Linked DNA regions of Alloalcanivorax dieselolei B5. Each later gene encodes a partner of the first gene's protein in a complex. Links are inferred from orthologs where the notes say so. Each region holds a gene or a part of one and is shown on either strand. Other genes may lie near its edges. The genes, in order: tsaD and tsaB.

Region 1 (3,237 bases):
GAGAGAGTGGTGGTGGAGGCCGGCACACAGCGGCTGATGAGGGCGCCGTCGGGGATGGACGGGAACCGCGTGCCGGGTCCGGAATCAGCCAGTGAGCCTGGCTTTGACCTTGCCGCTAACCGCGCCTATGTCGGCCCGGCCCTGCAGTTTGGGCTTGAGCAAGCCCATGACTTTGCCCATGTCACCCATGCCGGCGGCGCCGGTACTGGTGATGGCCTCGTCGATCAATGCCTCGATTTCGGCATCGCTCAGGGGCTGGGGCAGGAATTCCTGGAGGATCAGAATTTCCGCTTCTTCCACCTCGGCCAGTTCCGGACGGTTGGCGTCACGGTACTGACCGGCGGAATCCTTGCGCTGCTTGACCAGTTTATCGAGCACGGCGAGGGCGCGGGCGTCATCCACTTCGATGCGCTCGTCCACTTCGATCTGCTTCAGCGCCGCCATGGCCATGCGCAGAACGCCCAGACGCGCCTTGTCTTTGGCGCGCATGGCGTCTTTGGTGGCGTCGGCGAGCTGTGCTTTGATCGCGCTCATGGTCAAAGACCGGAAACGGTCTTAGTACAGACGCTTACGAGCGAGCTGCTCGCGTTGCAGCTTCTTCAGGTGACGCTTGACCGCGGCAGCGCGCTTACGCTTGCGTTCCTGAGTCGGCTTCTCGTAGTTCTCGCGACGGCGGACTTCGGACAGAACACCGGCTTTTTCACAGGAGCGCTTAAAGCGGCGCAGGGCCACGTCGAAGGGTTCGCCTTCTTTTACTTTCACCTGAGGCATGAAGTATCACCTACCTAAAAAGTGTTGAGTTGTGTGGGTTCCGCCACGGGCTCAGGTGGTCCCTCGGGGGCAAACGTCATGGGGACGGCCACCCAGGCGGCAGGGCGCGAATTCTACCCGCGACCGGCAGGTAAATGCAAATGGCGGCGCGCCGGGCTATCATGCCGGCCCTCGCCGGCGGGTGCGCCGCTGGCCGGATTCCGCTTTTTGAGGTGGCTAAATGCGCGTTTTGGGCATCGAAACCAGTTGCGACGAGACCGGCGTGGCGGTGTACGACACCGAACAGGGCCTGTTGAGCCAGGCCCTGTTCAGTCAGATCGACATGCACGCGGTCTATGGCGGTGTGGTGCCGGAACTGGCCAGCCGTGACCATGTGCGGCGATTGCTGCCGCTGCTGCGCCAGGTGCTGTCCGACGCCGGCATTGGCGCCCGGGAGCTGGACGGTGTCGCCTACACCGCCGGGCCGGGGCTGGCCGGGGCCTTGCTGGTGGGGGCCGGTGTGGCCCGCGCTCTGGCCTACGGCTGGGGCGTGCCGGCGTTACCAGTGCACCATATGGAAGGGCACCTGCTGGCGCCGTTGCTGGAAGACGACGCCCCGGACTTTCCTTTTGTCGCGCTGCTGGTCAGTGGGGGGCACTCACTGCTGCTGGAAGCCCGCGCCCTGGGCGAATACGTCCCTCTGGGCGAGTCGGTGGACGACGCCGCCGGTGAAGCCTTCGACAAGGCGGCGAAGATGATGGGGCTGGGCTACCCCGGTGGGCCGGCGATCAGCCGTCTGGCGGAGCAGGGGCGGGCCGGGCGCTTTCGTTTTCCCCGGCCGATGACCGACCGGCCCGGCCTGGATATGAGCTTCTCGGGCCTCAAGACCTTCACACTCAACACCATTCACGATCTGGGCGGCGCCACCGTGCTGGATGACCAGGACCGCGCCGATGTGGCCCTGGCGTTCCAGGAAGCGGTAGTGGACACCCTGGTGATCAAGTGCCGCCGGGCCATGCAGGCCACGGGCGCCAAGCGCCTGGTGGTGGCCGGTGGCGTCAGTGCCAATGGCATGTTGCGCGAGCGACTGGCTCAGGCCATGGGCAAGCTGGGGGTGAAGGTGTATTACCCCGGGCTGGCGTATTGCACCGATAACGGCGCGATGATCGCTTACGCGGGGGCGTTGCGGCTGGCTGCCGGCGAGCGTCAGGAGGGGCTGGGCGTCAGTGTACGGCCCCGTTGGCCATTGGCGGAGCTGGCGCGGGTGGATGCCCGCTGATACCCACCACGCCTTGAAAGGCTCCACTGCCTGGCTGGTTTCCCTCAGCAACTGAAGAATGGCGGTTTTCCGTTTTTCGCTGCCAACTGTCCACTGTCAATTGTCAACTCGCCGGGAACTAGCCTTTCTTCCTGAACCCCAATTCCTCGCCGCGCAGCAGTTTGGCCAGGTTGGCGCGGTGACGCACGATCATGATCACGGTCAGGGCGGCCATCGGCGCCGCAGCGCCGGGCAGCCAGAACCACAGGCAGATGGGCGCCGCGATGAAGGCGCTCAGCGACGCCACCGAGGAAATTCGCAGCACCCCGAACACCACCAGCCATACCGCACCGGCCACCAGGCCGCTGGGCCAGTGCAGCGGGAACAGCACGCCAAAGGCGGTGGCCACGCCTTTGCCGCCGCGGAACTGAAAGAACAAGGGGAACAAATGGCCGAGGAAAGCGCAGAAGCCGACCAGCGCCACGGCGAACGCTGACAGGTCCAGGGCCCGTGCCACCAGTACCGGGATCACCCCTTTCAGTACATCGCCGAGCAGGGTCAGTGCCGCCGCTGGCTTGCCGGCGATGCGCAGCACGTTGGTGGCGCCGGGGTTGCTGGAACCCTGGGTACGCGGGTCCGGATAACCGAATAAACGGCAGACCAGGATGGCGCTGGAAATCGAACCCAGCAGATACGCCACCGCGCATAAAGACAGCAACCAACCCCAGCTTTCCTGTAATGCCATGGCAACCACCGGCTATAATCCCCGAATCAACAGGCTGGACATTGTACACACAAGCCGCTTATCGCGCGTCACCCGGACCGAGGAACAGCATGGACATCGTTTATATCAATGATTTGAAAGTCGATACGGTGATCGGCATTTTCGACTGGGAGCGGCGTATCCGTCAGACCGTCAGCCTGGATCTGGAGATGGCCGCGGATATCCGCAAGGGCGCCGCCACCGATCACATCGATGACGCCCTGGACTACAAAAGCATCAGCAAGCGGCTGATCGCCTTTATCGAGGAAAGCGAATTCCAACTGGTGGAAACCCTGGCGGAGCAGGTGGCGGCGCTGGTGCTGGAGGAATTCAATGTGCCCTGGCTGCGATTGCGGTTGAGCAAACCAGGCGCCCTGCGCGGTGCCCGCGATGTTGGCGTGATCATCGAGCGCGGGGAGCGTTCCTGATGGCGGAGGTGTTTCTCAGTCTCGGCTCCAACATCGAC
Region 2 (3,301 bases), 1.0 Mb from region 1 along the record:
CGCACCAGTTGCCCGAGGTGGCGGCCAATTTCTTTGGCGATTCGCTGAGTACCCGGCAGCTTCAGGAGCTGGGACGGGACAGCCTGTCGGAGGCGTCCAGCAATGCCATCGATGTGGGCGAGCTGAATCGTCGTATCAGCGCCCTGGATAAGGCTTGTCAGGATTTCCGCCTCAGCCTCGGTGAGCAGGAACGCCGCGCGCCCTGGTCCGAGGTGGCGGAATTGGAGGCGGTGCGGGAAGCGGGGCAGGCGCTGCGCGAGGCCACCTCGGAACTGGAAGCCTTCCTCAAACCCCACGCCAAGGCCAGCCGGGGATTGGAAGCCTGTGCCCGACGCGCCTGGGAGCATCTGCGTACTCTGGAGAATCTGTTGGAGGCGCAGGCGCCGAATCGGGTCTATTGGTTCGAGACGTTTCGTCGCACCGCGGTGCTGCACGGCACCCCGTTGTCGGTGGCGGCGCAACTCCGGGCTCAACGGGAACAGCACCCCTGTGCCTGGGTGCTGACCTCCGCCACCCTGTCCGTGGCTGGCCGTTTCGAGCATTTACAGAAGCGTCTGGGACTGGACGAGGCCGAGACGCTGCGTCTGGAAAGCCCGTTCGATTTCAAACGCCAGGCGGTGTTTTACGCTCCGGATGGCCTGCCGGCGCCGTCCTCGCCGGGGTATACCGCGGCGCTCTCCGAAGCCATGGTGCCGGTGATCGAAGCGGCCGAGGGGCGGACCTTTTTTCTGTTCACCAGCCATCGGGCGTTGCGCGAAGCCGCCGGTATTCTGCGCCAGCGCCTGAGCTATCCGTTGCTGGTGCAGGGCGAGGCCGGTCGCCGGGAATTGCTGGACGAGTTCCGGCGTCTGGGCAATGCGGTGTTGCTTGGCACCAGCAGTTTCTGGGAAGGCATTGATGTGCGAGGCGATGCGCTGAGCTGTGTCATAATCGACAAGCTGCCGTTCGCGTCGCCGGGTGATCCGGTGGCGGCGGCCCGCATCGAGTACATCAATCGCAACGGCGGTAACGCCTTTCGTGATTACCAACTGCCCCAGGCGGTGCTGGCCCTGCGTCAGGGCGCCGGCCGTCTGATCCGCGATCCGCAGGACACCGGCCTGCTGGTGGTGGCGGATCCGCGCCTGCTCAGCAAGGGCTACGGGCGCATGTTCATCGACAGCCTGCCGGGCATGACCCGCACCCGCAAGCTGGAGGTGGTGAAACGTTTTTTCGATTACATCAGGAATCGCTGACCGTGCCCGGCACCGTGTTCCGCCGGATCGGCTCCGCGACCTTCTCGGGAGTAGCCAGCCGATGACCCGTATTGTCGCCATCGAAACCGCCACCGACGCCTGCTCCGTGGCGCTGTGGCAGGACGGTGCCGTATTGGAAAAGTTCGAACCCGGCGCGCGCCGGCAAACCGAACGGGTATTGCCGATGGTGGAGGAACTCCTGGCCGAAGCGGGCATCGAACTCTCCTCGGTGGACGCGCTGGCGTTTGGTCAGGGCCCGGGTTCCTTCACCGGGGTGCGCGTCGCCACCTCGGTGGTGCAGGGGCTGGCCTTTTCACTGGACTTGCCGGTGGTCGGTGTCTCCACCCTGGCATCCTGTGCCTTGGCCGCCCATGATCGCCATCCCCGCTTTCAACGGATCGTCGCGGTGTTCGACGCCCGCATGGGGGAAGTGTATCTCGGTGCTTATCGCTGTGGCGGGGACGAGGTGGAAGCGCTGTGTGATGAAGGGGTGTTCGCGCCGGAACGGATTCCCGTGCTGGATGGCGGCGACTGGCTGCTGGCCGGTTCCGGAACGGTTTACCAGGACGCGCTGCGCGACCGCCTGACCTGGGCCGGGATGGACGCCGAGGCGATGCCTCGCGCGGCCACCGTGGCTCGTCTGGCGGTGGCGGCGGTACGGGAAGGTCGCACCGTGCCGGCCGAGCAGGCGCAGCCGGTTTATTTGCGCGATCGGGTGGTTCAGATAGGGAGCAAGTAATGATCGAGTGGGATTTGCCGAATGTGCACCATCTGCAAGTGGTGGTGCCGAAGCAGGCCATTGATGTCATGGGCCACGTCAACAACACCGAGTATCTGCGTTTCATGGAGCAGATCGCCTGGCACCACACCCAGGCGCTGGGGTTGGGCTGGGATAAATACCAGCAGCTCAACCGTGGCATGGTGGCGCGTCGTACCGAAGTGGATTATCTGGCGCCGGCGTTCGAAGGGGAGTCACTGCTGGTCGGCACCTGGATCGTGGAGAACGACGAGCGCATCAGTATCACCCGCCGTTATCAAATCATCCGTGAATCCGATGGGCTGACGCTGCTGCGTGGCCGTACCCGCTGGGTCTGCGTGGCGCTGGATTCGGGCAAACCCCGCCGTATGCCGCCGGAGTTTTTGTCCGGTTACCAACTTACCGCCCGGGAAGACTGAGCCGAATGGATGCCTTTCAAGCCGTTATCCTGGCCCTGATCCAGGGCCTTACTGAATTCCTGCCCATCTCCAGCTCCGCTCATTTGATTCTGCCCTCGGCCCTGTTCGGCTGGCCCGACCAAGGGCTGGCTTTTGACGTGGCGGTGCATCTGGGAACCCTGCTGGCGGTGGTGGTGTATTACCGCCGGGATCTGTTGGCGATGACCGGTGGCAGCCTGAAGGGGATCCGCACCAGCACCATGAACAGCGAGTTGCGTCTGACCCTGCTGGTGGGGCTGGCGACAATACCGGCGGTGGCCGCCGGTTTTCTGGCCAAGGATCTGATCGAGAACGAATTGCGCTCGGCCATGGTGATCGCGGTGACCACGGTACTTTTTGGTGTGCTGTTGTGGCTCGCGGACGTGCTGGGCGCGCGTCGGCGCGGTACCGAGACCATGGGCGTGGGCAGTGCCTTGTTGATCGGTGTGGCGCAGGCGTTGGCGTTGATCCCCGGCACCTCGCGCAGTGGCATTACCATCACCGCGGCGTTGGCGCTGGGCTTTCGCCGTGAAGACGCGGCCCGCTTTTCCTTTCTGATGTCGATACCGGTGATTCTTGGCGCCGGCCTGCTCAAGGCCAAGGATCTGGCGGAAAGCACGGTGCCGGTGGACTGGCTGCACCTGATCCTGGGCGTGGCGGTCAGTGGTGTGGTGGCCTACCTGACCATTGTGTTCTTCCTGCGTTTGCTGGATCGCATCGGCATGCTGCCGTTCATGATCTACCGGCTGTTGCTGGGCGGTGTGCTGTTCTACGTTATTTATTCGGCAACGGCGCTGTCTTGATACCTCTGGCCTGTCTCCCCGGCGCCCCGGACCTGAAGGGTGTCCCTCGTGTAAAGGATGTGGCCAGTGCCC

Evidence for each region.
Region 2: the proteins of tsaD (region 1) and tsaB are in contact, whole or in part, in a solved structure (PDB 4WQ4), measured with the Escherichia coli proteins. The link is inferred for Alloalcanivorax dieselolei B5 from one-to-one orthologs.

Annotation. Positions count from the first base shown.
Region 1 is NC_018691.1:1,045,084-1,048,320, forward strand. The notes cover bases 88-3,010. They hold tsaD (tRNA (adenosine(37)-N6)-threonylcarbamoyltransferase complex transferase subunit TsaD), read left to right. Parts: upstream 88-991; coding sequence 992-2,029; downstream 2,030-3,010. Other genes in these bases: B5T_RS04745 (GatB/YqeY domain-containing protein), read right to left, coding at 88-534; rpsU (30S ribosomal protein S21), read right to left, coding at 556-771; plsY (glycerol-3-phosphate 1-O-acyltransferase PlsY), read right to left, coding at 2,148-2,753; folB (dihydroneopterin aldolase), read left to right, coding at 2,843-3,010. Also shown: more of B5T_RS04745, read right to left, coding at 85-87; more of folB, read left to right, coding at 3,011-3,199; folK (2-amino-4-hydroxy-6-hydroxymethyldihydropteridine diphosphokinase), read left to right, coding at 3,199-3,237.
Region 2 is NC_018691.1:2,066,830-2,070,130, forward strand. What follows is about bases 146-3,132. They hold tsaB (tRNA (adenosine(37)-N6)-threonylcarbamoyltransferase complex dimerization subunit type 1 TsaB), read left to right. Parts: upstream 146-1,293; coding sequence 1,294-1,971; downstream 1,972-3,132. Other genes in these bases: B5T_RS09365 (ATP-dependent DNA helicase), read left to right, coding at 146-1,232; B5T_RS09375 (acyl-CoA thioesterase), read left to right, coding at 1,971-2,408; B5T_RS09380 (undecaprenyl-diphosphate phosphatase), read left to right, coding at 2,414-3,132. In the rest of the region: more of B5T_RS09365, read left to right, coding at 1-145; more of B5T_RS09380, read left to right, coding at 3,133-3,229; B5T_RS09385 (class I SAM-dependent methyltransferase), read left to right, coding at 3,289-3,301. UniProt on the Escherichia coli protein: Required for the formation of a threonylcarbamoyl group on adenosine at position 37 (t(6)A37) in tRNAs that read codons beginning with adenine.